DNA from 4 places in the Streptomyces sp. NPDC088817 genome. Region 3 is predicted to be linked to each of the others. Evidence: riboswitches for the same ligand, from Rfam matches in the RefSeq annotation. Region 3 holds a riboswitch; each other region holds the start of a gene.

Region 1 (7,175 bases), on a different contig from region 3:
TCGTCGTCGTTCCCGTCGGCGCCGTCAACCTGCTCACCAGCGAGGCCATCAGCGCCGCGTTGTCACTGAGCGACGAGGTCCGCGCCGTCACCGTCGTGCATCCCGAGGACCGCGCCGCCCCCTCCGCCGACGAGGTCCACGCCGCCTGGAACGCCTGGCAGCCCGGTGTCCCCCTCACCGTGCTGCACAGCCGCACCCGGTCCCTGACCCGGCCCGTCGTCGACCATGTGCGCGCGCTGGCCGCCCAGGAGCGGCAGTGCCGGATCGTCGTCCTCATCCCGGAGACACATCTGCCCAGGCCCTGGCTGCGGCTGCTGCAGAACCAGCGCGGCGCGGTCCTCGACCGCGCCCTGCGCCGCCACACCGACGCCGTCATCTGCCGGCTGCGGTTCCGCATCAGCCTCGATCACTGACCCGCACCGACCGATGGGCGGCCCGCCCGCCCCGGGTACGCTCCCGGCACGGTGGTGCCACGTCCGCGGTCGGCGGCGTCGGTCACACTGGAGGCGAGCCCGTCGCCGAGAGAGAGGGCGTCGATGCCCCACCCGTACGTCCTGCTGTCCGCCGCCGTCTCGCTCGACGGCTACCTGGACGACACCGGCCCCGAACGCCTGCTGCTCTCCAGCCCCGCCGACTTCGACCGCGTCGACGAGGTGCGGGCGTCGGCCGACGCGATCCTCATCGGCGCCGGCACCCTGCGGGCCGACAACCCGCGGCTGCTGGTCAACTCGCCCGAGCGGCGGGCCGCCCGCCGCGCCGCCGGAAGGCCGGAGTACCCGCTGAAGGTCGCGGTCAGCGCCTCCGGCGAGCTGGACCCCGGGGCGCCCTTCTGGCACACCGGCGGCGAGAAGGTCCTCTACACGACCGACGAGGGCGCGCTGCGGCTGCGGCGCACGGGCCTGGCCGCCGACGTCGTGCCGCTGGGCGCCGAACTCGACTGGGCCCGACTGCTCGAGCACCTGCACGACGTACGCGGGGTGCGCCGGCTCATGGTCGAGGGCGGCGGGACCGTCCACACCCAGCTGCTGCGGCAGCAACTCGCGGACGAGGTGCAGCTCGTGCTCGCCCCGCTGTTCGTGGGGGACCCCGACGCGCCCCGGCTGTTCGGGCCCGGGACCTACCAGGGCGGCCGGCTGCGGCTGGTGGAGACGCGGACCATCGAGGACGTCGTCCTCGTGCGCTACGAGCCCACCGCCCCCGGCACCGCCGGCCGCGCCGCTCCCGCGGACCGGCACTGGCTCCGGATCGCCTGCGAACTGGCGGCCCAGTGCCCGCCGTCCCGGACCGCGTTCAGCGTGGGCGCCGTGGTGGTCGCCGCCGACGGGACCGAACTCGCCCGCGGTTACTCGCGGGAGGGGGACGACCCGGTCGTGCACGCGGAGGAGGCGGCGCTGGCCAAGGTCGACCCGGCGGATCCGCGGCTGCCGGACGCCACGGTGTACAGCAGCCTGGAGCCGTGCGCCCGCCGCGCCTCCCGGCCGCGTCCGTGCGCCCGGCTGATTCTGGACGCCGGGGTGCGGCGGGTGGTGACGGCGTGGCGGGAGCCGGACACGTTCGTCGAGGGCGCCGACGGAACCGGGGTGCTGGCGGCCGGCGGCGCGGTCGTCGTCGTGGTGCCGGAGTTCGAGGAGAGGGCCACGGAACCCAACCGGCATCTGCTCGGCTGAGGGGTTGGTGCGAGCGGCGTTCCGGATGACATATACTGGTGACACAACGACGCGGGGTGGAGCAGCTCGGTAGCTCGCTGGGCTCATAACCCAGAGGTCGCAGGTTCAAATCCTGTCCCCGCTACTGAAGACTCAGGGCCGGAATTCGATTCATGGATTCCGGCCCTGAGTGTTTTCACGGATCCACGGGCGCTCGTCTCAAGTCCTCCGGAAAGTGCGGTCGACTCGCCCGAGTTTCGGTGCTCATGGACCGTAAGGTCGGGCCGGAAGGTTGAGTGATCAAGCCGAACGGCTTGGAATCAGGGGCTCGCGTCTATTAACGTTCGATAACGCAGCACGGTCGTCCCAGCCGTCACAAGAGGCGGCTCCGTGCGCGCACGCCGAATCCCGCAAGGGAACCGGGGAACCACCTACTTTGGGGTGAATCGAGCGTAACTTCCGTGTCAGCACGGCTTGTTTACGCGCGTAGGAGACCTTCCCGCTCCGAACCCGTCAGCTAACCCGGTAGGCGAGACGGAAGGAAAGGAGTGCGCCTTCGTGGCGTCCAACCCGCCTGCCCCGGAAGCCCCGTTCGCGTCGAGCCGCCAGCACGGCGAGACCTTCGGCTACGACAGCCGAAGCGCCGATGAGGGCCCCTGGGAGGAGTGGAACCCGAGCGCGGAGTCCCTCCGTCCCGTGCGCGGCCGGCACCGCGTCGCCAAGCAGCGCGGCGGCGGGCTCGCCCGCAGCTCCACCGTTCTCGGTGTCGGCGTCATCGCCGCCGTCGGCGCGGGCGGCATGGCCAGTGCCAACAGCGCCAAGCCGCCGGTGTCCATCTCGTTGCCCGACCTGCCCTCCGTGGGCTCCCTGTTCGACGACAACTCCGACGCCGCCCCCGAGGGCTCGGCCACCGCGCTCAGCGGTATCGGCGTGACCGCCGCCGAGACCCAGCAGGAGGGCACCTCGGACGCCGGCGAGGTGCTGCGCAACCGGATCATGGCGCAGGCCGAGCAGCAGCAGGTGCAGATCGAGGCCAAGGCCCAGGCGGACGCCCAGGCCGCCGCCGCCAAGAAGGCCGCCGCCGATGCCGCCAAGGCGCGGGAGACGGCCGAGGCCGAGGCCGCCGCCAAGAAGAAGAAGGCGGAGGAGGAGGCCGCGCAGAAGGCCGAGGAGGCGCGGCTGGCCGAGCTGGCCAAGCAGTACACGCTGCCGACCTCCTCGTACACGCTCACCTCCACCTTCGGCCAGGCCGGCTCCATGTGGTCCTCCGGCTACCACACGGGCCTCGACTTCGCCGCGCCCACGGGCACCCTGCTCAAGGCGATCCACACCGGCACCGTCACCGAGGCCGGCTGGGCCGGCGCCTACGGCTACCGCACGATCCTCACCCTCGACGACGGCACCGAGCTCTGGTACTGCCACCAGTCGTCGATCAGCGTCAGCGTCGGCCAGCAGGTCAGCACGGGCGACGTGATCGGCCGCGTGGGCGCCACCGGCAACGTCACCGGGCCCCACCTCCACCTGGAGGTCCACCCGGGCGGCCAGTCCACCGGGATCGACCCGATGGCGTGGCTGCGCGACAGGGGCCTCACCCCCTGACGGACACGGACCGGTCCCACCGCCGACGAGGCCGTGCCAGCACCCCGACCACCTGGGGCTGAGCGCCGCCAACATCAAGGCCGCGGCCGACGCCTCCCTCAGGCGCCTGGGCACGGACCACATCGACCTGTACTACACGCACTTCGACAAGCCGGAAGTCCCCGTCGAGGAGATCATCGGCGCGCTCGACGAACTGGTCGGGGCGGGCAAGGTGCGGCACATCGGCGCCTCCAACATCTCGCCCGAGCGCCTCCGGGCCTCCCTGGACTTCTCCGAGCGCGAGGGCCTCGCCCGGTACGTGGCGCTCCAGCCGCACTACAACCTGGTCTCGCGCGACACCTACGAAGACGGTCTGCGGAGCGTCGCCGAACGGTCGGGCCTGGCCGTCGTCCCCTACTTCGCGCTCGCCTCCGGGTTCCTGACCGGCAAGTACCGGCCCGGTACGACGGTGGACAGCGCGCGGGCGCAGGGCGCGGCCAAGCACCTGGAGACCGCGGACGAACTCGGGAAGCTGACGCGGGCGTCGGCGTGACCCCCGTCCCCGGGAGTACCTACGACGGGGTCCGGTAAGGGTTGTACGAGGGATACGGCACCGCCGGGCCATAGGGGTGGGGCGTCGCCGAGCCGTACGCCGGACCGTAGGGATACGGCGTCGCCGGTCCGTACGATCCGTACCCGAGCGACTGCGCGTGCACCCCGTGCATCCCGTAGACCCCGTGCACCGCGTACCCCGGCCAGGGGGGCGCGGCTGTGGGCGTCGTCATCCTGGCCGCGTGGTCCAGCGCGGGCTGCGCCACCTCCCGCCTGCGCCACAGCTCGTGCAGCAGTTCCCGCTCCCGTACGGCAAAGTCGGCACCGGCCCGCCCAAGGCGCCCGCGGTGCCGGAGGAACGCCAGCGAGGTCGCGTACGCCTCGTACCGGGCGACCGTCCGCGCCGCCTGCCTGCCGAGGTGGCGCCGGGCGTGGTCGCGGGCCAGTCGGCGCGCCCGCATGGAGGCCAGGGCGAACGGTTCGGCCGGGGTGAGCCATCCCGCGGCCGTGTACGCGGGCAGTTCCTCGCGCACGGTCCTCAGCTCGCGCTGCCGGGTCCACACGACCAGCCAGGTCAGCAGCCCGAAGGCGGGCACCATGATGGCGGCGTAGACCGCGAAGAAGCCGTACTCGCCGAAGGTCGCCGAGCCGTTCCACAGGGCGTGCATGCCCATCGCGAGCAGCAGTCCGGCCGGGGGCGGCAGCAGGCGCCGCAGCCGGCGGCGGTCCGAGGACATCGCGGCGATGCCGAAGCCGATGCCGGTGAGCACGGTGAACATCGGGTGCGCGAACGGCGACATGATGACGCGGACGAAGAAGGTCGCCGCGGTGACGGAGGCGATGCCACGGTCACCGGTGAGCTGGTCGGCGCCGAAGGCGTTGCCGAGGTAGAGGATGTTCTCGGTGAACGCGAACCCGGTCGCGGTCACGCCGGCGATGACGACCCCGTCGACGATGCCGGTGAAGTCACGTCTGCGGAAGAGGAAGACCAGCAGGACGGCGGCGGCCTTCGCGGACTCCTCCACGACCGGCGCTATCACCGTCGCGCCCAGGGTGTCGGCGCCGTCGGGGTCGGCGGTCGCCGTGGCGATCCAGTGCGTGGCGAAACTGTTCGCGACGATCGCGATCAGGGCCGCCGCGCAGGCGCCCCAGGCGAACGCGAACACCAGGTTCCGCCAGGGGCCCGGCTCGACCCGGTCCAGCCAGCGGAAGGCGGCCGTCAGCAGCGGTACGGGCAGCACCGCGAGCCCGAGCCCGACGAGGAAGCCCTCGGTGCCGGTCTGCCGGCGCACCAGGGCGAGGATGACGAGCCCGGAGAGGGCGAGCAGGGTGACGAGGGCGCCGTACTTGACCCATCGCCGCTGCCACCAGTGCGGCTGGCGGGACGTGCCGCCGGGAGCGCCGGTAGCGCCGGGAGGTGTCGGGTACGGGGGGCAGGTGGCCACGGCATCGGCCCTCACGAGGTCACTGAGGCTGCTGGTCTTCCGGCCGGGGTACGCGGCGGAACAGCAGATCGTTCACGACATGGCCCTTCTCCAGTCCCTGGCCCTCGAAACGGGTCAGCGGCCGGAAGCCGGGACGTGGCGCGAAACCGCCGTCGGGCCGGGTGTTCTCGAAGTCCGGGTGCGCCGTCAGCACGTCGAGCATCTGCTCGGCGTACGGCTCCCAGTCCGTCGCGCAGTGCACGAGCGCCCCGGGCCTGAGCCGGGTGGCGGCCAGCGTCAGGAACTCCGGCTGGATCAGCCGCCGCTTGTGGTGCCGCTTCTTCGGCCAGGGGTCGGGGAAGTAGACGCGCAGCCCGTCGAGGCTGTCGGGGGTGAGCATCTCGCGCAGCAGGATGATCGCGTCGCCGTTGCCGACGCGGACGTTGCCGAGTCCGTGCCCGTCGGCGAGGCTCAGCAGATTGCCCTGGCCGGGGGTGTGCACGTCGACGGCGAGGATGTTGGTGTCCGGGTCGGCGGCCGCCATCCGGGCGGTGGCCTCGCCCATGCCGAAGCCGATCTCCAGCACCACCGGGCGGGTGTTCCCGAACAGCTCGGCGAGGTCGAGCACCCGCTGCCCGTCGATGTCCAGCCCCCAGGTGGACCACAGCCGCTGCAACGCGTCCGCCTGGCCCGCGGTCACCCGGCTCCGGCGCGGCTGGAAGCTGCGGATCCGCCGCTCGAAGTGCGAGCCGGCCGGATCGGCCCTGGGCCCGTCGGGGAAACGCGGCTCCCCCTTGGCCCGGGTGTGCCGCAGGGACACTCCGGGCTCGTGCCGGGGCAGCTCGCCGGGAGCGGGAGCCTGGGGGGTGTTCAGCGAGTCAGTCACAGTGGGAACGATTTTACGGGGGACCGGCACGAAGCGGTCGTCAAGGCCGACGGGGCCCGGCGTGCCCTTCATGCCGCCGCCAGCACGGCCAGGGCCCGCCTCGCCACCTCGCGCCCGATCGGCAGCGAGGCGGTCGCCGCGGGACTGGGCGCGTTGAGCACGTGCACCGTCCGGGCGCCCTCCCGGATCAGGAAGTCGTCCACCAGCGTGCCGTCGCGCAGGACGGCCTGCGCCCGCACCCCGGCCGGGGCCGGCACCAGGTCGTCCTCCCGCACGGCGGGCACGAGCCGGCGCACCGCCCGGGTGAAGGCGGCCCTCGACACCGAACGCCGCAGCTCCCCGGCCCCGTACCGCCAGTGCCGGCGGGCGATCCGCCACGATCCGGGCCAGCCCAGCGTGCCCGCCAGCTCCCGCGGCCGTACGGTCCCCCAGCCGTAGCCCTCGCGGGCCAGCGCGGGCACCGCGTTGGGCCCGATGTGCACACCGCCGTCGACCCCGCGGGTGAGATGCACCCCGAGGAACGGGAACGCCGGATCGGGCACCGGGTACACCAGCCCCCGCACCAGCTCCGGCCGCGCCAGCTCGTAGTACTCCCCGCGGAACGGCACGATCCGCACCCCCGGGTCGTCCCCGGTCATCCGTGCCACCTCGTCGCAGTACAGCCCCGCGCAGTTGACCATCACGCGCGCGCGGACGATCTCGCCGCTCCCGGTCAGGACGGCGACCCCGAGCTCCGGACGGCGGTCCACCCGCACCACCCGGGCCCCGTACCGGATCCGGGCGCCGGAGGCTCGCGCGAGCTGCCGGGCGACCGCCGTGAAGTCGCAGATCCCCGTCGTCCCCACGTGGATCGCGGCCAGTCCGCGGACCTCCGGCTCGTACTCCTCGATCTGCGCCGGGCCCAGCTCGCGCACCGGAATGCCGTTCTCCCGGCCGCGCTGCACCAGCGCGTGCAGCCGCGGCAGCTCGTCCCGTCCGGTCGCCACGATCAGCTTGCCGGTCGCCTCGTGCGCGATGCCGTACTCCGCGCAGAACTTGACCATCTCGGCGGCGCCCCCCGCCGCGTACCGTGCCTTCAGCGAGCCCGGC
Region 2 (7,175 bases), on a different contig from region 3:
CCGTAGGAGACGCCGAGGAAGTTGAGCTTCTGCTCGCCGAGCGCGGCGCGGATGACGTCCAGGTCGCGGACGGTGTTCGGCGTGGTCATCTGCTGGAGCATGCCGCGGCCGGTGCGCTGGAGGCAGCCCTGCGCGTACTCGCGGGCCAGCTTGCGCTGGATGCTCTTGTCGGCCTCGGAGTCCGGCACCGGGTCGAGCTTGGAGCCCTCGGCGAACTTCTGCGGGTCCGCGCAGGAGATAGGCGCCGAGTGGCCGACACCGCGCGGGTCGAAGCCGACGAAGTCGTAGGCCTTCGCCACGTTGGCCCAGATGGCGTTCTTGTTGGTGACCCGGGTCGGGAAGCGCAGGCCCGAACCGCCGGGGCCACCCGGGTTGTAGACGAGGGCGCCCTGGCGCTCCTCCTTGGAGCCGGTGTTGCCGATGCGGTCGACGGCCAGCTTGATCTGCTTGCCGTAGGGGTCGGCGTAGTCGATCGGCACCGAGACGTAACCGCACTGGATGGGCTTGGCCAGCCCCCAGTCGGCGGGGCAGTCCTGCCAGTCGATGCCGGCCTTCGCGGCACGCTCGGCGGCGATCGCCGCGCCGCGGGACTCGCGGTCCTGGCCCTGGCCGTTGTTCGCGCCCGCCGCGGGCGTCGCCACCGCGCCGGCTATCAGGGTCGCCGTGACCAGCGCACCGGCCGAACCGAGCGCCAGCACCCGGTTCCTGGGTCTCATGTCCCTCAAGGGGGACCTCCCCGTACGTCGTTGCGAATTGGGTACGGGGATCTTTGCGGCTGTGAGGTCCCTGAGAACAGGGGTCGTTGACCTTCTTTGCCAATCCGATAAGCGGCGCGGCGTGTCCCGCTGAGCGGAGCCCGGCGGCCGGCCCGCGCGGCAGGCACGGGCGGCCTGGAGCGACACCCGGCACCGTAAGCGCCAGAAGTCATGAATTATGGGGTGGTTGACCGGATCGTCCCCAATTGCCGACTCACGCGCTCCGCACCGGACCGAACCGGAGGCGACACCCACCCTGCCCTGCGCGCCGCCGGCGCCGGACGGCGAGCCGCGCACCATCCGCCTCACCACGCCGCCAAACTGCGGAAGTTGACGTCATCCACCACCAGGGGCGCGGCGGGCGCAGAAGGCGGCGCGCCACGACACGCGGCACGGAATGTCCCCGAATGACCGCCCGCCTTTCGGTGTAGGTTCAGCTCCCCTTCCGGGACCGCCACAGTTGCGCAACACGCCTCCCCGAACGGCGGAACAAGGCCTTCCGGTGCTGGTCCGGGGGTCGTCGGGTGAGGGGGCATCCGTTCGATCGCGAGGGTGTCCACCCGAACGGGCGCGTGGTGAGTAACAACACAAACACTCGCTTCCATTGGGATTTTCGGACATCCGTGGGTGAAGATCCCTGTCTGACGACAAGCCCCCGCCACAACGGCGGGGCGGTCCGGGCGGACGCCGAGTCCTGCCGCCGCCCGGATGACCGGTCGACAGGAGTGGATCGGCAGGAGTGGAGGACCCAAGCACGACGGGTCGCCGGAACGGTCACACCATGGCCGGCCCGAGCAGCCCTTGGGGTGAAGCCGCGGCAACGCGGCCGGGCAACTTCGCCAGCCCGAATCCGACAGGTCATCCTTCACAGGCGGCTGACGAAGGGTTGCGCATGACTGCGCTCAATCGTGTCCCGTCGCTGATGGCCCGGGCCGGCACGGCCTCGGCACTGACCCTGGCCGCCGTGGGCGGCTCGATCGTGGTGCCGGGCGTGGCCTCCGAGGCCTCGGCCGTGACGATGGGGACCAAGGCGCTGCAGATCGCCGCGTCCAAGAAGGGGGCGCCCTACCAGTGGGGTGCCACGGGGCCGCGGAGGTTCGACTGCTCCGGCCTCACGCTGTACTCGTTCAAGAGGGCGGGCAAGAGTCTGCCCCGCACGGCCGAGCAGCAGTACAACAGGAGCCGGCACATCTCGGCGGGCAGCCGCCGGGCCGGGGACCTGGTGTTCTTCCACTCGGGCTCGTACGTGTACCACGTCGGCATCTACGCCGGCTCGGGCAAGATCTGGCACGCCCCGAAGACCGGGGACGTGGTGAAGCTGCAGAAGATCTGGACGAAGAGCGTCTGGTACGGCCGGATCAGCTGACCCGGCCGCCGTGCGGGGCGGTGGCGGCGCCGCGGCGTCGTCACCGCACCTTCCTACGGTTCCTGGCCCGCGGCCGTCACGGGTCGGGCGGGAGCCGTCCACGGAAGTTCGATGCAGACCGTCTTGCCGCCCTCCCGGGTCGGCCGCACGGTCAGACTGCCGCCGCACTCGGCGGTGAGCCACCGGATGATCACCATGCCCCGGCCGTTGTCCTGCTGGACGGCGGCCGGCAGTCGTTTCGGGAACCGGGGGTGGCTGTCGGTGACCCCGATGCACAGCCGTTCGTCACGCACGAGGACGAGGTCCACCGTGAAGGTGGGTGACTGCCCCAGAGTGTGCTGTACGGCGTTGGTGGTGAGTTCCGAGACGATGAGCCGCACCGTCTCGGCGGTGTCCGTGGCCGGCGGAAGGCCCCACTCCGCGAGCGTGCCGGCCACATAGGCGCGGGCCACGCAGACCGAGGCGGGATCGCTCGGCAGAGTGACGGATGCTTCCAGATGGTCTGCCATGGCGACGTCGTCCCTTTCCCACGGGGCCGGAGTCCGACACTGAGCGGATGGTTCGAGTACGGTCCCGCACTGGTGCTTCGCCGTCAGACTGCCATCAGTGCTCCGCTCTCGGTGGCGATCCACCGGGATATGCATATATCTGTCGCTCGATGCGGTGAACTCTGCGACGGAAGACCGTATGTGAAGCGGGTCGCGTGGAGCGTTCAGAGGGAGCGAGGGAGTCATCCATGCAACACGGTCCCGCGGTGCGCCGCCGGAAGCTGGGCGCCGAACTGCGCGCGCTGCGCACCGGCGCGGGCCTCACCAGCGGTGAGGCGGCCCGCCTGGTCGGCTGGCACCAGTCGAAGGTCAGCCGCATCGAAACCGGCACCAGTGGGGTGAAACCGGCCGATGTGCGCTCGCTCCTGGACGCCTACGCGGTCCACGACTCCCAGCTCCGCGAGCTGCTCCTGGTCCTCGCGGGACTGGACGACGGCGACGGCCGGCACCACTGGTGGCACGCCTACCGCGGCGTGCTGCCGCCGACCTACCGGGACTTCATCAGCCTGGAGTCGCAGGCGAGCGGGATGCGCACCCTGGAGACCTCGGTCGTCCCCGGGCTGCTGCAGACGCCCGAGTACGCCCGCGCGGTCACCCGGGCCGCCGTGGACGGGCTCGACGAGGACCGGCTGGACGCGCTGGTGGAGGTGCGGCTGGCCCGCCAGGACGTGCTGCGGGCGCGACCGCCGCTGGAGCTGGACGCGGTGCTGGACGAGGCGGTGCTGCGCCGCGAGGTGGGCGGCCCCGAGATCATGCGGCGGCAGCTGGAGCGGCTGACGGAGGCGGCCCGGCTGCCCCAGGTACGGCTCCAGGTGCTGCCGTTCGCCGCCGGCGCGCACATCGGCGTCACCGGGCCTTTCGTAATCTTCTCGTTTTCGAACACCTCTGATCTGAACGTGGTGGTTCTCGACCACCTGACGAGTAGCTTCCATCTCGAGCGGAAAGAAGACCTAGAGGCCTACACGGAGGCCTTCGACACCCTGCGGATCCACGCCCTCTCGCCCGAGGACTCGTTGGACTTCATCGCCGGGATACGCCAGGACACTGACGGCGCACCACCGCGTACCGCCTGAGGAGGCACCATGTCCGCTCTGCCTCGGCACGTATCTTCCAGCACCGATCTGCACAACGTGCGCTGGCTGCGCAGCAGCTGGAGCACGGGAGCCAACAACTGCGTCGAGACGGCCCGGCCCGCCGCGGGACCGTGGTCCGGACTGCTCGCCGTGCGCGACTCCAAGGCCCCGGCCGGCCCGGCGCTGCTCTTCTCCCCCGCGAGCTGGGCCCGCTTCACGGCCGCGGCTCACCTCGTCTGACGCACCATCCGGTCACATCCGCCCACGGTGACGCGCGGCCGTGTCACGCCGACTCATGGCCGCGTCCCACCGATCACCCGTACAGCGCGTTCGATCTGCGCCCCGGAGAGGTCCGCGCGGGCGGTCAGCCTCAGCCGAGAGATGCCGTCGGGCACGGAAGGAGGACGGAAGCAGCCCACGGCGAGGCCTGACGCCCGGCAGTCGGCCGCCCATCGCACGGCCCGCTCCGGGGACGGCGCGCGCACCGAGACCACCGCGGCGTCCGGACGTACCGCCTCCAGGCCCGCGGCGGTCAGGCGTGCGTGGAGTTCGGCCGCCACCGCACGCGCGCGTGCCGCCCGCTCCGGTTCGCGGCGCAGCAGTCGCAGCGCCGCCAGGGCGGCTCCCGCGGCGGCGGGCGCGAGGCCGGTGTCGAAGATGAACGTCCGGGCCGCGTTGACGAGGTGGTCGATCACCCGCGCGGGCCCGAGGACGACTCCGCCCTGGCTGCCGAGCGACTTCGACAGCGTGGCCGTGACGACCACGTCGTCGGCGCCCGCCAGTCCGGCCGCGTGCGCGGCACCGCGGCCTCCGGCGCCCAGGACGCCCAGCCCGTGGGCGTCGTCGGCGAGGAGTCCCGCGCCGCGCTCCCGGCACACCGCGGCGAACTCGGCCAGCGGGGCCGCGTCGCCGTCGACCGAGAACACCGTGTCCGAGACGAGCACGGCCGGGCCCTCGTGCGTGCCGAGCGCCTTGCGCACGGCGTCCGGGTCGGCGTGCGCGACGACCTGTGTCGTGCCCCGGGCCAGCCGGCAGCCGTCGATGAGCGAGGCGTGGTTGCCCGCGTCGGAGACGACGAGCGAGCCGTGCGGCGCGAGCGCGGTGACCGCGGCCAGGTTCGCGGCGTATCCGGAGGAGAAGACCAGCGCCGCCTCGAAACCGCAGAAACCGGACAGTTCACGCTCCAGTTCGGCGTGCAGTTCGGTGGTGCCGGTGACGAGCCTGGAACCGGTCGAGCCGCCGCCCCAGGTGCGTGCCGCGGCCGCGGCCCCCTCGGTCACCTCCGGGTGGCGGGCGAGCCCCAGGTAGTCGTTGCCCGCGAGGTCGAGCAGCGGCGAGTCGGCGGGGCGGGGCCGCAGGGTCCTTACGAGTCCGGCCCGGCGGCGTGCGTCCGCCTGCTCGTCGATCCAGCCGAACGCCATGGTTCCTCCGGGGCATGCGCAGACAGTGCACAGACCCTAGCGGCAAGCCCGGCCGTCCCTCATGTGGCCATACCCACATGTCGATGTGTCCGTCGTTGTGCGGAGTCTCCTTGGCCGGGGACCGGGCCGTAGGACAGGATCGCTCCCATGGACCTGCTGAACACGCTGGTGGACAAGGGGCTTCGGCGCGAGTCGCCGACCCGCGGGGAAGCTCTGGCCGTGCTGGCCACCTCGGACGACGACCTGCTGGATGTGGTGGCCGCGGCCGGGAAGGTGCGCCGCCACTGGTTCGGCCGGCGGGTGAAACTCAACTATCTCGTCAACCTCAAGTCGGGCCTGTGCCCCGAGGACTGCTCCTACTGCTCCCAGCGGCTCGGTTCGAAGGCCGACATCCTCAAGTACACCTGGCTCAAGCCCGACCAGGCCTCCGAGGCCGCCGCGGCCGGACTGGCGGGCGGCGCCAAGCGGGTCTGCCTGGTGGCCAGCGGGCGCGGTCCGACCGACCGTGACGTGGACCGGGTCTCCGACACCATCAAGGCGATCAAGGAGCAGAACGAGGGCGTCGAGGTGTGCGCCTGCCTCGGTCTGCTCTCCGACGGCCAGGCCGAACGGCTGCGCGAGGCCGGGGCCGACGCCTACAACCACAACCTCAACACCTCCGAGGCGACGTACGGCGGCATCACCACCACCCACACCTACGCCGACCGGGTGGACACAGTGCACAAGGCGCACGCGGCCGGTCTTTCCGCCTGCTCGGGGCTCATCGCGGGGATGGGCGAGAGCGACGAGGACCTGGTCGACGTGGTCTTCTCGCTGCGCGAGCTGGACCCGGACTCCGTTCCGGTGAACTTCCTGATCCCGTTCGAGGGCACTCCGCTCGCCAAGGAGTGGAACCTGACCCCGCAGCGCTGCCTGCGGATCCTGGCGATGGTCCGGTTCGTCTGCCCGGACGTAGAGGTGCGGATCGCGGGCGGCCGCGAGGTGCACCTGCGCACCATGCAGCCCCTCGCGCTGCACCTGGCCAACTCGATCTTCCTCGGCGACTACCTGACCAGCGAGGGCCAGGCGGGCAGGGCCGACCTGGAGATGATCGCGGACGCCGGGTTCGAGGTGGAGGGCGCCGACCAGGTGACGCTGCCCGAGCACCGGGCGGCGGCCGGGGGCGCGTGCGGGTCGCACGACGGCGCCGGGTGCGGGTCCCACGGAGGCTCGGGCTGCGGATCGGACGAGGAGCCGGGGTGCGGGTCGCACCAGGGTGGCGGGGTCTGCGGTTCCGCCGCGGCACCGGCCGAAGCGCCGGCAACGGAATCGGCGCCGGTACCGGCGGCCGCGGCCGGCAGCGAGCCGCGTACCGACCTGGTCGCCGTACGCCGCCGGGGCGCCGGAACGGACCTCGCGCCCAATGCCTGAACCGCGCGACACGCCCGGCCTGGGCGTGCCCGAGTTGCTGGAGCTCGACCGGCGGCACGTGTGGCACCCGTACGGACCTATGCCCGGCCGCCAGGAACCGCTCGTCGTGGAGTCGGCGAGCGGGGTCCGGCTGAGGCTCGCGGACGGCTCGGGCGAACTGGTCGACGGCATGTCGTCGTGGTGGGCGGCGATCCACGGCTACAACCACCCGGTGCTGAACGAGGCCGCGCGGGAGCAGCTGGAGCGGATGAGCCACGTGATGTTCGGCGGGCTCACGCACGAGCCCGCCGTCCGGCTGGCGAAGCTCCTGGTCGACATGTCGCCGGAGGGACTGGAGCATGTGTTCCTCGCCGACTCCGGTTCGGTGTCGGTCGAGGTCGCGGTCAAGATGTGCCTGCAGTACTGGCGCTCGCTCGGCCGCCCGGACAAGCGGCGGCTGCTGACCTGGCGGGGCGGCTACCACGGGGACACCTGGCAGCCGATGTCCGTGTGCGACCCCGAGGGCGGGATGCACGAGCTGTGGACCGGTGTGCTGCCCCGTCAGGTCTTCGCGGACGCTCCGCCGGCCGAGTACGAGGAGGCGTACGCCGTCCATCTGCGCG
Region 3 (7,175 bases):
ACCGAGGGGCCGAACACCGGCGCGGGGTCCGTGGGCGCCTTCCGCTGGCCCGACGGGCGCACCACGTCCGTGCCGGAGACCACCACTGTGCCGGAGCGGCCGTGGTAACCGATGGGCAGGTGCTTCCAGTTGGGGGTCAGCGAGTCCTCGGCGTCCGGGCGGAAGATCTGCCCCACGTTCCGGGCGTGGTTCTCCGAGGCGTAGAAGTCGACGTAGTCCGCCACCTCGAAGGGGAGGTGCAGGGTCACCGAGGACAGCGGGTGCAGGAAGGGCGCGACGGTCTCCTGGTGCGCCGGCACCGTGACCCACGACGTCAGCGCGCGCCGCACGTCGGACCACGCGGTGCGGCCCGCGGCCAGCAGCGGGTCGAGGCTCGGCCGCGCGAGCAGGTCGGCGTAGGGCGAACCGAGCGCCCGCGCCGCCGCCCCCGCGTCGAGCACGTGGTCGCCGAGCCGGACGCCCACGGTCCTCTCCGGCGACCCGGCGCGGGAGAAGACGCCGTAGGGAAGGTTGTGCGGACCGAAGGGGTCGCCCTCGGGGACCTCGAAGGGGGGCATGGGGTGCTGCCTTCCTTTCCGAAATGCCATGTGGTCGGGCCACACGTTACGGGGGCATCCCATGTCTTGGGCAGTGTCTAAAGAGTTTGCAATGTCCGAATTGGCCTTGTGGGAGGGGGCAATTCCGGCTTAGCGTCCTCTGGGGACGCGGACGGGGTGGGTCCGCTCAATGGGGGACACGTGGGGGGACCCGTGGCCAGGAATGCCGTCAGTGTGCCTTTCCGGGCCGACCGCGAGGTGCCGGGCCTGATCGTGAAGTTCGGCGACTACCCGCTGCACCACGGCGGGGTGGGCGCGATCCGCAGCCTGGGCCGTCTGGGCGTGCCCATGTACGCGATCACTGAGGACGCCTACACACCGGCGGCCTCCTCCCGTTATCTCAAACGCGCGTTCGTCTGGCCGACCAGGGGCACGGAGAGCGCCGACCGTCTGGTGGAGGGTCTGCTGCGGATCGGCCGCCGCATCGGCCGGCCCGCCGTCCTGGTGCCCACCGACGAGGAGGCCGCGGTCCTGATCGCCGAGCACCAGGAGGTGCTCCAGGGCCCCTTTCTCTTCCCGCCCGTCGCCCCCGGCCTGCCGCGCCGCCTGGCCAGCAAGCAGGGCCTGCACGAACTGTGCGTGGAGCACGGCATCCCGAGCCCCGGGGCCGCCTTCCCGCAGTCGTACGAGGACGTCGTGGCGTTCGCCGAGAAGACCCGCTTCCCGGTGGTGGCCAAGAACCGCGAGGCGTTCGTGCGGCGCAGCAGCCCCGCGGTGAACGGCACGACGAGGATCAACAGCCGCGAGGGCCTGCTGGCCCTGGCCCGCGACTGGGGCGAGCGGCCAGGCGTGATCCTCCAGGAGTACCTGCCGCGGGAGGAGGCCGAGGACTGGATCGTGCACGCCTACTTCGACCGGAGCTCGAACCCGCTCGCGATGTTCACCGGCGTCAAGGTCCGCTCCTGGCCGCCGCACGCGGGCATGACGGCGAACGCGTACGTCGTCGACAACCCGGAACTCGCCGACCTCGCCGCCCGGTTCATCAAGCAGATCGGCTTCACCGGCATCGTCGACCTCGACCTGCGTTTCGACCGGCGCGACGGGCAGTACAAGCTCCTCGACTTCAATCCGCGCATGGGCGCGCAGTTCCGGCTCTTCGAGAGCGGCTCGGGCGTGGACGTCGTCCGCGCCATGCACCTCGACCTGACCGGGCGCCCCGTCCCGGAGGGCGAGCAGCGCACCGGACACCGGTATGTCGTGGAGAACATCGACCTGCCCGCCCTCCTCGCCTACCGCCGCAGCGGCTACACCACACCGCACGCGCCGGCGAGGGCGAGCGGCACGGAGCTGGCCTGGCTCGCGGGGGACGATCCGCTGCCGTTCGTGACGATGCTCGCGCGCTTCGTGCGGCCGGGCGCCCGGCACCTCTATCAGCTGTGGCGGACCAACCGGCGCGGCGGCACGACCGGTTGAGGAGGAACCGGTCCGAACGAGAAGCACGCTCCGGTCGAGTCGGCGGGCCGGGGCATCCGTATTCTCTGATCATGGCCGCCCTCGCATACACCCTCATCGCCACCGACCTGGACGGAACGCTGCTGCGCGGCGACGACACCGTGTCCGAACGGTCCCTCACCGCGCTCGCGAAGGCGGCGGCCGCCGGTGCCCGGCACCTCGTGGTGACCGGACGGCCGGCGCCGAGAGTAAGGGAACTGCTCGGCGTCCTCGGCACCACGGGACTCGCGGTGTGCGGTCAGGGCGCACAGCTCTACGACGCCGGCGGCGACCGTCTGCTGTGGTCGGTCACCCTGGACCGGGAGCTGGCCGAGACCGCGCTCGGCAAGATCGAGGCCGAGGTGGGGGAGGTGTACGCCGCGGTCGACCAGGACGGGGCCGACGGGGTCACGCTCATCGAGCCGGGGTACCGCATGCCGCACCCGTCGCTGCCGGCCGTACGGGTCGAACGGCGCGACGACCTGTGGCACGCGCCCATCAGCAAGGTGCTGCTGCGTCACCCGGTGCTGTCCGACGACGAGCTGGCGGCGGCGGCCCGCGGTGTGGTGGGGTCCCTCGCCACGGTCACCATGTCGGGACCCGGGACCGTGGAGCTCCAGCCGTGCGGCATCACCAAGGCGACCGGACTGGCACTCGCCGCCGAACACCTGGGCCTCGGCCGTGAGCACGCCCTCGCCTTCGGCGACATGCCCAACGACATCCCGATGTTCCAGTGGGCCGCCCGGGGGGTCGCCATGGCCAACGCCCACCCCGAGCTGAAGGCGGTGGCCGACGAGGTCACGACGTCGAACGAGGACGACGGCATCGCCGTCGTCCTCGAACGACTGTTTGTCTAGTGCCGGGGCACCGGCCGGTGTGGGCCCGCCGCGGTCCGGTCAGTAGGCGCCGTGGACGTTGTCGATGGAGCCGTACCGCTTGGCCGCGTAGTTGCAGGCGGCCGTGATGTTGGCGATCGGGTCGTAGATGTCCCAGGACGTCCCGTTCACGTGGTAGGCCCGGAAGGTCGGGTCGATGACCTGGAGCAGACCCTTGGAGGGTATGCCCTTCTTGGCGTTGGAGTCCCAGAGGTTGATGGCGCGCGGGTTGCCGGAGGACTCGCGGATGACGTTGCGGTGGATCCCGTTGTAGGAGCCCGGGATGCCCTTCTGTGCCATGACGGCCAGGGAGGCGCGGATCCAGCCGTCGAGGTTGTTCGGGTAGCCGAAGCTCGCGGCCGTGTGGACGGTGGCCGGGGTCGCCGCGGAGGCCGTCGTCGCGCCGAGCAGCGGCACGGCGAGGACGGCTGCGCCCGTGCCGGTGGCGGCGAGGGTGCGGACGAGGCGGGCGGTGCGGGAAGAGCGGCGCTGACCGTTTGCAGGCATGGGGGAATTCCTCTCCGTCGCCTGCGAGGTGAGCTGTCGGGTTCGGGCGGGGAGGTGCCCGGCCGCGCCGTGAAGGGCGCGGCTTCACCCCGAGCCGTTCCGGTGCGGCGTACGACGTAGGACGTACGAGCCCGGCCCGGCGGCTTACCTGGGTCCCCCGCTCCTGCCGTGGTTCATTCGGTCGTTGGGATTACGGGCGGCGGCAGGATTCGGCGTCCGCCCGATGGCCGGGAACGTATGCGAGAGCACATGTCCCGAACAAGTGGCGGAATCACACTCGCCCTATTTGACCTTGGTCGGGGGTGTATGTGGTACTTGATCCTTTGCGTCCGCCAAGGGTCAACTCCGTTGTCCGTAAAGGGAATGTGAAGGACTGCGAGAGGTGGTGCGAAGAGAGGGCATAGTGACCCAACTCACGGTTTGCGCACCCGAAGCGCAATTACCGCTAAAGAGAATTGAAACCCCAATAGGGGTGAATCGGACTTCGGGTGTGAGCGGGGATGGGCCATGTGGCGGACGCGTGACCGTGGTCACGTCGGGTGATGCGGCCTGGCCCGTATAGGTGGGCGATATCGGTGATCGAAACGTGACCGGATACGCTGACTTGAGTGAGGGCAGCGACCTATCGACAAACCGTGTAAATCCCACCAGACACCAGCAGACAGGAGACCCCTCGTGACCGTCGTCGGGCCATTCGGGCTGAGCGTGCGGGACCAGGCTCTCGAAGCCGATGTCCAGGCCGGATTGGCGGCTGTCGAGGAAGGGCTGCTCGAAGCCACCAAGAGCGAGGTCCCGTTCATCACGGGGGCCGCGCAGCACCTCGTCAGGGCGGGCGGGAAGCGGTTCCGGCCGCTGCTCGTGATGCTCGCGTCCCAGTTCGGTGACCCGTACGCGCCGGGGGTCGTGCCGTCGGCCGTGGTGGTGGAGCTGACCCATCTGGCCACGCTGTACCACGACGACGTGATGGACGAGGCCGCCGTGCGCCGCGGGGTGGCCAGCGCCAACACCCGCTGGGGCAACTCGGTCGCGGTCCTGACCGGCGACTTCCTGTTCGCCCGTGCCTCGCAGATCCTCGCCGACCTCGGCCCGGAGGCCGTCCGGGTACAGGCCCTGGCGTTCGAACGGCTGGTCACCGGTCAGATCCTGGAGACGGCGGGCCCGCAGGACGGCCGGGACCCGGTCGACCACTACCTGGACGTGCTGGGCGGCAAGACCGGATCGCTGGTGGCGGTGTCGTGCCGGTTCGGCGCGATGATGTCCGGCGCCGACGAGAACGTCGTGGACGTGCTGACCCAGTACGGCGAGCGGCTGGGCGTCGCCTTCCAGCTCGCGGACGACGTCCTGGACATCGCCTCCGACTCGCGCGAGTCGGGCAAGACCCCCGGCACCGATCTGCGCGAGGGCATCGCCACGCTGCCGGTGCTGCGGCTGCGCGAGCGGTCGGCCCGGCTGGGGCTGCCCGAGGACATCGCGCTGTGCGAGCTGCTGGACTCCGACCTGACCGACGACGCGCGGCTCGCGGAGGCGCTGACGGCGCTGCGCGCGCACCCGGCGCTGGAGCAGGCCCGCCGGGACGCCGTGCGCTACGCCAAGGAGGCGCGGGCCGCGCTGGCACCGCTGCGGAAGTGCGAGGCGAAGGCCGCGCTGCTGCAGATGTGCGACGCGGTGGTGCACCGGGCCGGCTGACGCCCGTCCGGTACCGCGACCTGCCCGGACATCCCGCCGGGCGGCCCCTTCCGAGCGGCGTTCTCCGGCCCACCCCTAGGGGGTGGGGGAGGCGTCGCCCTTGGTGTGTCATACCGCAGACGTACACGGAGTTGGCTCCGGGGTCTGACGCTTCCGCCCGGCCGATTTGGTCAGATGGACACCACGGAGCACACCACTCCTCACCGATCTGGGTGAGAATGGCGGCTGAGGGTGATACCCGAGTGCAGCAGGACAGCCGCCGCCGATGACGGAGGTAGGGCACACATGGCACCGAACGGATCCGAAGCCGACGACCTGCGCGCGGGGCGCCGCAAGGCCGCGCGCTACGTCGTCCCGGTCACGGTGGTGGGGGTGGCCGCGGCGACCATCGGGCTCGTCCCGGCACTCGCCGCGTCCGGCGACCCCGACCTGCCGAAGATCACCGCACAGCAACTCATAGAGAAAATCGCCAAGTCGGACGTCGAGCAGTTGTCCGGCACGGTCAAGATCAGCACCGATCTCGGTCTGCCGAACCTCGGCGGCCTGGAGAGCGGCCTGGCCTCCGGCGCCATGGGGGGCGGTGACGGTTCGTCGGCCGACCCGGCGTCAAAGCTGTCCGAGCTGGCGTCCGGTACGCACACCCTGCGCGTCGCCGCCGACGGCGAGGACCGGCAGAAGGTCTCCCTGATCGAGAGCGCCGCCGAGTACAGCCTCATCCACAACGGCAAGGACGTCTGGGGCTACGACAGCAAGTCGAACGAGGTCTTCCACGGCACGGCCGCCGACAGCGGCAAGAAGCACCGGGACGAGGTCCCCGCCACGCCCAAGGACTTCGCCGACGAGGCCCTGAAGTCGGTCGACGACACCACCTCGGTGAAGGTCGACGGCACCGCGCAGGTCGCCGGCCGCGACGCCTACCGGCTGGTCATCGAGCCGAAGCACGCCTCCGGCACCACGGTCGGCGCGATCAGCATCGCGGTGGACGCCAAGACCGGACTGCCGCTGAAGTTCACGCTCACCCCGGCCAGCGGCGGCGCCGCCGTGGTGGACGCCGGCTTCACCCGGATCGACTTCGCCAGGCCCGCCGCCTCGACCTTCGACTTCACCCCGCCCAAGGGCGCGAAGGTCACCGAGGAGAAGGACGCCGGAACCGACGGCGGGCGGAGCGCCGAGCGGAAGGCCGGCCCGGGCCGGCAGTTCCACGAGCGCGACGCGCGGGAGAAGGGCCTGGAGAAGAAGGGCCCGGAGATCATCGGCAAGGGCTGGAACTCCATCGCCGTGCTCGACACCGGCACCAAGGGCGGCATCCCGTCGTCCTCCGGCAAGGGCGAGCTGGGCGGATTCCTCGACTCGCTCGGCGACCAGGTCAGCGGCACGTTCGGCAAGGGCACGGTCTTCTCCACCCGCCTGGTCAACGCGCTGATCACGGACAACGGCAAGGTGTACGTCGGCGCGGTCACCAAGGACACGCTGGTGAAGGCGGCAAACGCCGGGAAGTGAGCACGCGCCGGACACGAGGGAACGAGGGAGCCGATGGACGAAGCGGATGTCGGCGTCATCCACACCCGCGGGCTCACCAAGCGCTACCGCGGCGGACAGCTCGCCGTCGACGGTCTCGACCTGACCGTCCCGGCGGGCAGCGTCTTCGGCTTCCTCGGCCCCAACGGCTCCGGCAAGACCACCACCATCCGCATGCTGATGGGGCTCATCGAGCCCACCTCCGGCACGGCGCGGGTACTGGGGCGCCCCATGCCCCGGTCCTCGCGCACCGTGCTCCCGCAGGTCGGCGCCCTCATCGAGGGCCCGGCCCTGTACGGCTTCCTCTCCGGCCGGGACAACCTGCTGCGCTACGACGCCGCCGACCCGACCGCCGACCCCCGCACCCGGCGCGCCCGGGTCACGACCGCCCTGGACCGGGTGGGCCTGACGGCCGCGGCGGGCAAGAAGGCCAAGGCCTACTCCCTCGGCATGAAACAGCGTCTGGGGCTCGCCGCCGCGCTGCTCCAGCCGCGCAGACTGCTCGTCCTGGACGAGCCGACCAACGGCCTCGACCCGCAGGGCATGCGCGAGATCCGCTCGC
Region 4 (7,175 bases), on a different contig from region 3:
CCGGCAGCCCACGTGGCACGGGCACCGCCGGAACCGCGGGAACCACTCGCGCCGCCGCTTCCGGCGGCCTCTCCCCGGAGCCGACGCCCCAGGGCCGGAGCAACGGCGTACCGGTTTCCCGCCCGGCGGACGCCACGGCCGGGGCCGGCGGGCCGGCGTCCGCGAAGGACGCCCACTGGACCGGCGGCGGTTCGGGCGCGCGCAGCTCGCCGACGCGCGGTGGCGCCGGGTCCGAGGCGCGGGGCGGTGAGTGGACCGGTGACGGATCCGAAAGTCCGCTGGTCAGTTCCGCGTAGGGCCGTTCCGCGGTGAGGTGGCCGAGCGAGCGCGGCACGGCCCCAGAAGTGCTCTCCATGCCGGAGCAAACGGCGCTCACACGGCCCGCGTACGCCTCATGCCGCACTCCCTCACCACATCAGGTGAGGACATCGCTCGAACGGCCGCCTCCGCTCATGCGACAAGCAGCCCAGTGCACCCTCCGGCCCCCGTCAGTTCTTCCCGGGGGTCAGCTCGGCGAGCAGCAGCGTCCGGTCGTCCGTCACGTCGTCGGCGCCGTCGTGACCGGAGCCGGCCAGCAGCCGCCGGCACAGCGACGGCAGCGCGTCCGGGTGGCCGGCGTCCGGTATGTCGTCGGCCCCGGCGTCCAGGGCGCGGGCGAGGCGGGCGATGCCCTGGTCGATGTCATGGGTACGGGACTCCACCAGACCGTCGCTGTAGAGCAGCAGCAGGGTCGGTTCGGACAGGTGCAGCACGGTCGGCTCGTAGGGGCCCGTGGCCAGTCCCAGGGGGAGTCCGGCGGAGGCGAGGGTCACCGGCGCCGCCGGGCGGCCGGGACCGCGGATCAGGGGCGGCGGATGGCCGGCGCCGACGAACGTGCAGGTGTGCAGTTCCGCGTCCCACTCCGCGTAGATGCAGGTGGCGAAGGAGGCGCCGGGCGTGGTGCCGGCGACGGCGTCCAGCCGGTCCATCAGCTCGGCCGGCGGGATGTCGAGCGCCGCGAGGGCGCGGACGGCGGTCCGCAGCTGGATCATGGCCACGGCGGACTCCGGTCCGTGCCCCATGGCGTCGCCCACGATCATGGCCAGCCGCCCGTCCCCTCGGGGCAGCACGTCGTACCAGTCGCCGCCGATGACGTTGTCCTGCCCGGCCGGCCGGTAGCCGTGCGCGACCCGGCAGCTCTCGAAGGCCTGTCCGGTCTCCGGGAGCAGACTGTGGCGGATGGCCAGCGCCGTGCGGCGCTCGCGTTCGTAGCGGCGCGCGTTGTCGAGGGCGACACAGGCCCGGGCGCCGAGCGACTCCACCGCCACCGCCTCGCCGCGCGTGAACGGCTCCTTGCCAGGACCGCGCGTGCAGGCGATGAAACCGACCGCGGCGCCGCGCAGCCGCAGCGGGACGATGAGGAACCCTGCGCTGTGCAGCAGGGCGTCCACGCCCGCGTCGTCCGGGTCGGTGCCGCGCAGCCGCTCGAAGGTGTGCCGGTCGACGCCGTCGAGCAACTGGGTCTGCCCGGTCGCCACGGCACGCGCGTACGGCGTGTGGCGGGGGAAGACCAGCACCTCCCCGACCGGCAGCAGATGCTCCCAGTCCTCCGAGCTGTCCGACCCTATGCGCAGGGCGAGCCGGCGCGCCTCGATCTGTGGCGGGTCGGCCGCCGTGCGCGAGTTCTCCTCCAGCAGCCAGCGCTGGAGCAGGTACACCGAGGCCGCGTCGCAGAAACTCGGCGCGAGCCCGTGCACGACATGACGGCCGGTCAGGTGCAGGTCCAGCTCCGAGCCGATGGCGTCGGCCGCGGGGGAGAAGTGCGAACGGCGGCGGAGCGGCGCTGTGGGGGGTGGGTCATCGGGGTGGCCGCGTTCTGTGTTCCGCAGGATCGTGTGCCTTCCGGGTGGGGCCGGTGGGCCGGAGGTCCGGTGGGGGCGGGGACGGACGGGCCGGTCGGACCGGTCGGGCGGTACGGCGTGGTATGCCGCTGGCAACTATATGATGCACAGTCAAGGTCATTTAAGAGTAGGGGAGTTGGCGAATGCGGGACGGAGACGGGCTGCCCCGGGGCGTCGATCCGGGCAAGGCCAGCGTGGCCCGGATGTACGACGCCATGCTGGGCGGCGAGCACAACTTCGCCATAGACCGGGAGGCGGTGGCCGCCTTCACGGCGATCGATCCCCAGGTGCGCACCCTGGCCCGCGCCAACCGTGCCTTCCTCGGCCGTGCCGTGCGGTTCCTGGTGGACGCCGGGGTGCGCCAGTTCATCGACCTCGGCTCCGGGATCCCCACCCAGGGCAATGTGCACGAGGTCGCCCAGGCCGCCAGTCCCGGCGCCAAGGTGGTGTACGTCGACAACGACCCGGTCGCGGTCGCGCACAGCGAGGCCCTGCTCGCCGACAACCCGGATGCGGCGATCGTGGCCGCCGACATCCGTGATCCCGCGGGGATACTCTCCGCGCCGCAGGTGCGCAAGCTCATCGACTTCGACGAGCCCGTCGCCGTCCTGATGATCACGATCCTGCACTTCGTCACCCCGCAGGAGGACCCCGGCGGGATCGTGGCCGCCTTCCGGGACGCGCTGCCCGCGGGCAGCTGGCTGGCCCTGACCCACGCCACGGACGAGGACCGCCCGGACACGGCGGCGGCGGTCGGGCAGCTGTACCGGGACCGGGCGACCTCGCCGGTCACGGCACGCTCCCACGACGAGATCGAGTCCCTCTTCCACGGCTTCGACCTGGCGCAGCCGGGGCTGGTCTACGTCCCGCTGTGGCGCCCGGACCGGGAGGAGGAGGTCCCGGAGGACCCGTCCCAGTTCTGGGTGTACGCCGGGGTGGGCCGCAAGGACGTGTGAACGCCGGGCGGGGAGGTCCGGGTGAGGCCGTGGCGGTCACCCGGACCTCCCCGCCCGTGACGGCTCAGGCCGGCCGTATCGCGCTGTGGATGGCCTGCGGGCCCGCGAAGAAGATCGACTCCTCCTGTATCGATGCACCCGGACTCGGGGCGTGGATCATGGTGCCGTTGCCCGTGTACAGGCCCACGTGGCTGACCTCGCCGTAGAAGAAGATCAGATCCCCCGGCTGCAGTGCGGCGAGCTCGATCGCCGCGCCGGAGCCGGCCTGTTCATGGGTGGTACGGGGCAGGGCCACGTCCGAGGCCCGCCAGGCGGCCTGGGTCAGGCTCGAGCAGTCGTAGGAGCCCGGACCGGTGGCTCCCCACACGCAGGGCTTGCCGATCTGCGCGCGGGCGAAGGCCAGTGCCTTGGCGGCCTTCCGCTCATAGGCGGAGGCCGGGCTCTCGGCTACGGCGGGGCCGGGGGCGGCTCCCGCCCCGCCCGCCGCTCCAGGAACGCCCGCGGAGCCAGGGACCCCCGCCTGGCTGGCGTCGAAGAGCGAGTTGCCGTCCAGCGGCGGGGTCGTGTCGAAGAGTCCGGTGGCGTGCTGCTGCCACTGCGCCGCCTCCGGCTGAGGCGCGGGCGCGGCGGGCGGCGGCGTGCTCTGCCGCGCGGCGTGCCGGGCCAGCATCTCGCCGGCCTGGGCGAGCTTGTTCCGCATCCGCTCCTTGGGGGCCCGCCGCACCCCGACGGCCTGCCGACGCCGCCCTGCCCCGCCCTCGTTCGCGAACGGCGCGACGGGCCCGGCGGGCGGCGCCCCCACATCCTGGCTCCCAGCCTCCACGGCCCCACCGGAGAACGCGCCCAGGCTGCCGACGGAGGGCGCCGCCTGCAGGGCGCCGGCGAGAGGGGCCTGCATGGCTCCGCCCGGTGGCGGCTGCATGGCGCGGTCGGGGAGCACGGTCATGGCACCGGTGGTCGGGGCTTCCATGGCCCCTGTGGGGGGCGCGCCCAGGCCCCCGGTGGGGGGCGGCTGCATGGTGGGGTTGGGGAGCACCCCCATGGTGCCGGTGGCGGGCGCGCCGCCGGTGGGCGGTGCCTGCATGGAGCGGTTCGGCAGCACCCCCATGGTGCCGGTCGACGGCGCTTCCATGGCTGTTGGCGGGAGCACCCCCGTGGTTCCGTCCTGAAGCACCCCCATGGTCCCGGTGGGCGGTGGCTGCATGGTGCGGTGGGGGAGTACGGCCATGGCGCCGGTCGTCGCGGCTTCCACGACGCCGGTGGCGGGCGCGCCGGTGGTCATGTTCGGGAGCGCGCTCAGGCTGCCGGTGGGGGGTGCCTGCATGGTGGGGTTGGGGAGCACCCCCATGGTGCCGGTCGCCGGCTGCATGACGCCGTCGGGAAGCGCGCCCATGGCGCCGGTGGGCGGCTGCATGAGGGCATTGGGCAGCACCCCCATGGTGCCGGTGGCGGGCGCGCCGCCGGTTGCGTTCGGGAGCGTGCCCAGGCTGCCGGTCGACGGCGGCTGCATGGTGCGGTGGGGGAGCACTCCCACGGTGCCGGTGGTCGGGGCCTCCATGGTGCCGGTGGTTGTGTTCGGGAGCGCGTTCATGGTGCCTGTGGGGGGCGGCTGCATGGAGCGGTTGGAGAGTGCCCCCATGGTGCCGGTGGCCGGCTGTACGGCCGCGCCCATGGTGCCGGTGGGTGGTTGCATGGGGCGGGCGGTCAGTTCCGGTACGGGTGAGGCGGCGGCGGGCAGCTCCGGGGTGGTCCGGGCCGCGGCCGGCAGTTCGGGGGCCGGGGCCGCCGGGCCGGCGGGCAGCTCCGGCCGAGGTGCCCGGCCCGCTTCGAGGGCGAGCCCCTCGCGGGCATCCGCCGGACGCCCGCCCCGCGCCGCGGCGGGGGAGTCGGCCGGTTTCGGCATACGGTCCGGCGGCAGAACCGCCGGTGCGATCGGCCCCAACTGGGCGCGCCCCGCGTCGAACCACTTCCGGGTCACCCGGTCCACCGCCGGATCGGAGCCCCCGGAACGGCCCCAGTCGGCCGAACCCCGTCGCGTACGAGCGATGTTGTTCATCGCCCGCGTGGCGTTGAAGTTCCCCGTGGCGTTCTCCGCCCGGTCGTAGAGGCTGCTGATCCGCTGCTGGACCTCGGCGCGGCTCGGCCTGTCCTCGCTCGGTCGTTCCGGCGTCAAGAAGGACGCACCCCTCCCATGGGCCGCCTACCGGTTCAGCTCTCGGCATCGGGCGGACGTTCTGTGGAAGGCGTGCCCCGCGGCCCTTGTCCCGAGGGACAGTTGGGCCGCTTCACCCCGAGGTTGGTCGGTTCCCCGGCTCCGGCCGCTGCGGGTGCGTACCGGACTCGGCGGAGGTCGCACGATCCGACGCGACTCGCCGGAGGCAATCGTGCGGCCTGATCGTCAACTTAGCGAACATGTGTACCCGGTGTGAAGATTGAAGTGCGGAATGTCCGATACGTATTCGTGACCTTCCCGTGAGCTGCCTCACGTCCGGACGCCGAAGGCCGGGGAGTGCCCCCTGGAGGGCGGCGCGCACGCAGGCGCGGTGTCAGGCTGGAGGCATGCAGGAGTCGTACGAATCCAGGGACGCCGGGTCCGGCGGGCGGCGGCCGGAGGCGGCGCGGGTGCTGGTCGTCGAGGACGACACCACGGTCGCCGAGATCGTCTCCGGCTACCTGGACCGCGCGGGCCACGTCGTCGACCGCGCCGCGGACGGTCCGGCCGCGCTCGCCCGGGCCGCCGCCCACTGGCCGGACCTGGTCGTGCTCGACCTGATGCTGCCCGGCATGGACGGCCTGGAGGTGTGCCGCCGGATACGCGGGCGGGGCCCGGTGCCGGTCATCATGCTCACGGCCCGCGGCGACGAGGAGGACCGCATCCTGGGTCTGGAGGTCGGCGCCGACGACTACGTCACCAAGCCGTTCAGCTCCCGCGAACTCGTCCTGCGGGTGGAGTCGGTGCTGCGGCGCACCCGCCCCGCGACCGCGCCGCCACCGCTCGCAGCCGCCGGACTCGCCCTGGACCCGGCAGGCCGCCGCGCCACCAGGAACGGTACCGAACTCGCGCTCACCCTCCGCGAGTTCGACCTGCTTGCCTTCTTCCTGCGCCACCCCGGCAGGGTGTTCGGCCGCGAGGACCTGATGCGGGAGGTGTGGGGCTGGGACTTCGGCGACCTGTCCACGGTCACCGTCCACGTCCGGCGGCTGCGCGGCAAGGTCGAGGACGACCCGGCCCGGCCCCGCCTCATCCAGACCGTGTGGGGTGTCGGCTACCGCTTCGACCCCACCGGACACGAGGGGAGTTGACGGTGCGCGAGCCCCTGTTCATCGCCCTGTACGCCTTCCTCGGCGCCGCCGTGGCCGGACTGGCCGGGGCGGGCGCGCTGCGGCTGATCCGGCGGCGCTCGCTGACGGCCTCGCTCGCCGTGGTCGCCGCCGTGGCGGTGGGCGCGATGCTGGCCGGCACCCTGGCCGTGGCCCAGGCGATGTTCCTGTCCCCGCACGACCTGTCCGTCGTCACCACCGTGGTGGCGATGGCGGCGGTGGTGTCCCTGGCCACCGCGCTGCTCCTGGGCCGCTGGGTCGTGGCCCGCAGCCGCGAGCTCGCCCGCGCGGCCCGCGCGCTCGGCGACGGCGGCGACTTCGCCGCGCCCCACGGCCCGGCGACCGCCGAATTGGAGTATCTGAGCCGCGAGTTGGCGGCCACCAGCGCCCGGCTCGCCGAGTCCAGGGAGCGGGAGCGCGCCCTGGAGTCCTCCCGCCGGGAACTCGTCGCCTGGATCTCCCACGACCTGCGCACCCCGCTCGCCGGACTGCGGGCCATGTCCGAGGCGCTGGAGGACGGGGTGGCCGCCGACCCGGACCGCTACCTGCGGCAGATCCGCACCGAGGTGGAGCACCTCGACGCCATGGTGGGCGACCTGTTCGAGCTGTCCCGCATCCACGCCGGCTCCCTCGCCCTCACCCGCTCCCGGATCTCCGTGTACGACCTGGTCGGCGACGCGCTCGCCGGGGCGGATCCGCTGGCGAAGGAACTCGGCGTCCGTCTCGTGGCCGGCCACGTCGAGCCGGTGCCGGTCGAGGTGGACGCCGAGGAGATGAACCGCGTACTGGGCAACCTGCTGGTCAACGCGATCCGCCGCACCCCCGCCGACGGCACGGTCGCGGTCGCCGCCGCACGCGCCCCCGGCGGTGTCGTCCTGTCCGTCACGGACGGCTGCGGCGGCATCCCCGAGGCGGACCTCGCGCGCGTCTTCGACACCGGCTGGCGCGGCACCCACTCCCGCACACCGCCCGCGGGAGCCGGCCTGGGCCTGGCCATCGTCCGCGGCATCGTCGAGGC

The links. A riboswitch is a leader RNA that binds a small molecule or an ion and turns the genes downstream of it on or off. The one in region 3 is predicted to bind cyclic di-AMP.
Region 1: another riboswitch for cyclic di-AMP. It lies ahead of ACIP4X_RS27385 (M23 family metallopeptidase); the one in region 3 lies ahead of ACIP4X_RS10165 (transglycosylase SLT domain-containing protein).
Region 2: another riboswitch for cyclic di-AMP. It lies ahead of ACIP4X_RS13820 (C40 family peptidase); the one in region 3 lies ahead of ACIP4X_RS10165 (transglycosylase SLT domain-containing protein).
Region 4: another riboswitch for cyclic di-AMP. It lies ahead of ACIP4X_RS19390 (NlpC/P60 family protein); the one in region 3 lies ahead of ACIP4X_RS10165 (transglycosylase SLT domain-containing protein).

The regions. Positions count from the first base shown of each region.
Region 1 is NZ_JBIVJN010000016.1:205,942-213,116, forward strand. It holds gene ACIP4X_RS27370 (amino acid permease) at 1-413, shown strand, start outside; gene ACIP4X_RS27375 (dihydrofolate reductase family protein) at 537-1,667, shown strand; tRNA gene ACIP4X_RS27380 (tRNA-Met) at 1,718-1,791, shown strand; cyclic di-AMP (ydaO/yuaA leader) riboswitch at 2,036-2,193, shown strand; gene ACIP4X_RS27385 (M23 family metallopeptidase) at 2,205-3,245, shown strand; partial or broken gene ACIP4X_RS27390 (aldo/keto reductase) at 3,271-3,738, shown strand; gene ACIP4X_RS27395 (PrsW family glutamic-type intramembrane protease) at 3,797-5,221, opposite strand; gene trmB (tRNA (guanosine(46)-N7)-methyltransferase TrmB) at 5,241-6,086, opposite strand; gene lhgO (L-2-hydroxyglutarate oxidase) at 6,155-7,175, opposite strand, start outside.
Region 2 is NZ_JBIVJN010000006.1:271,297-278,471, forward strand. It holds gene ACIP4X_RS13815 (alpha/beta fold hydrolase) at 1-716, opposite strand, end outside; cyclic di-AMP (ydaO/yuaA leader) riboswitch at 1,431-1,644, shown strand; gene ACIP4X_RS13820 (C40 family peptidase) at 1,648-2,121, shown strand; gene ACIP4X_RS13825 (ATP-binding protein) at 2,175-2,630, opposite strand; gene ACIP4X_RS13830 (helix-turn-helix transcriptional regulator) at 2,858-3,742, shown strand; gene ACIP4X_RS13835 (DUF397 domain-containing protein) at 3,752-3,982, shown strand; gene ACIP4X_RS13840 (8-amino-7-oxononanoate synthase) at 4,036-5,163, opposite strand; gene bioB (biotin synthase BioB) at 5,311-6,573, shown strand; gene ACIP4X_RS13850 (adenosylmethionine--8-amino-7-oxononanoate transaminase) at 6,566-7,175, shown strand, end outside.
Region 3 is NZ_JBIVJN010000004.1:346,246-353,420, reverse strand. It holds gene fahA (fumarylacetoacetase) at 1-557, opposite strand, end outside; gene ACIP4X_RS10175 (ATP-grasp domain-containing protein) at 771-2,009, shown strand; gene ACIP4X_RS10170 (HAD family hydrolase) at 2,081-2,884, shown strand; gene ACIP4X_RS10165 (transglycosylase SLT domain-containing protein) at 2,924-3,409, opposite strand; cyclic di-AMP (ydaO/yuaA leader) riboswitch at 3,415-3,602, opposite strand; gene ACIP4X_RS10160 (polyprenyl synthetase family protein) at 4,085-5,095, shown strand; gene ACIP4X_RS10155 (DUF2092 domain-containing protein) at 5,381-6,595, shown strand; gene ACIP4X_RS10150 (ABC transporter ATP-binding protein) at 6,629-7,175, shown strand, end outside.
Region 4 is NZ_JBIVJN010000009.1:248,641-255,815, reverse strand. It holds gene ACIP4X_RS19400 (PP2C family protein-serine/threonine phosphatase) at 489-1,736, opposite strand; gene ACIP4X_RS19395 (SAM-dependent methyltransferase) at 2,024-2,836, shown strand; gene ACIP4X_RS19390 (NlpC/P60 family protein) at 2,901-5,009, opposite strand; cyclic di-AMP (ydaO/yuaA leader) riboswitch at 5,018-5,192, opposite strand; gene ACIP4X_RS19385 (response regulator transcription factor) at 5,396-6,139, shown strand; gene ACIP4X_RS19380 (sensor histidine kinase) at 6,142-7,175, shown strand, end outside.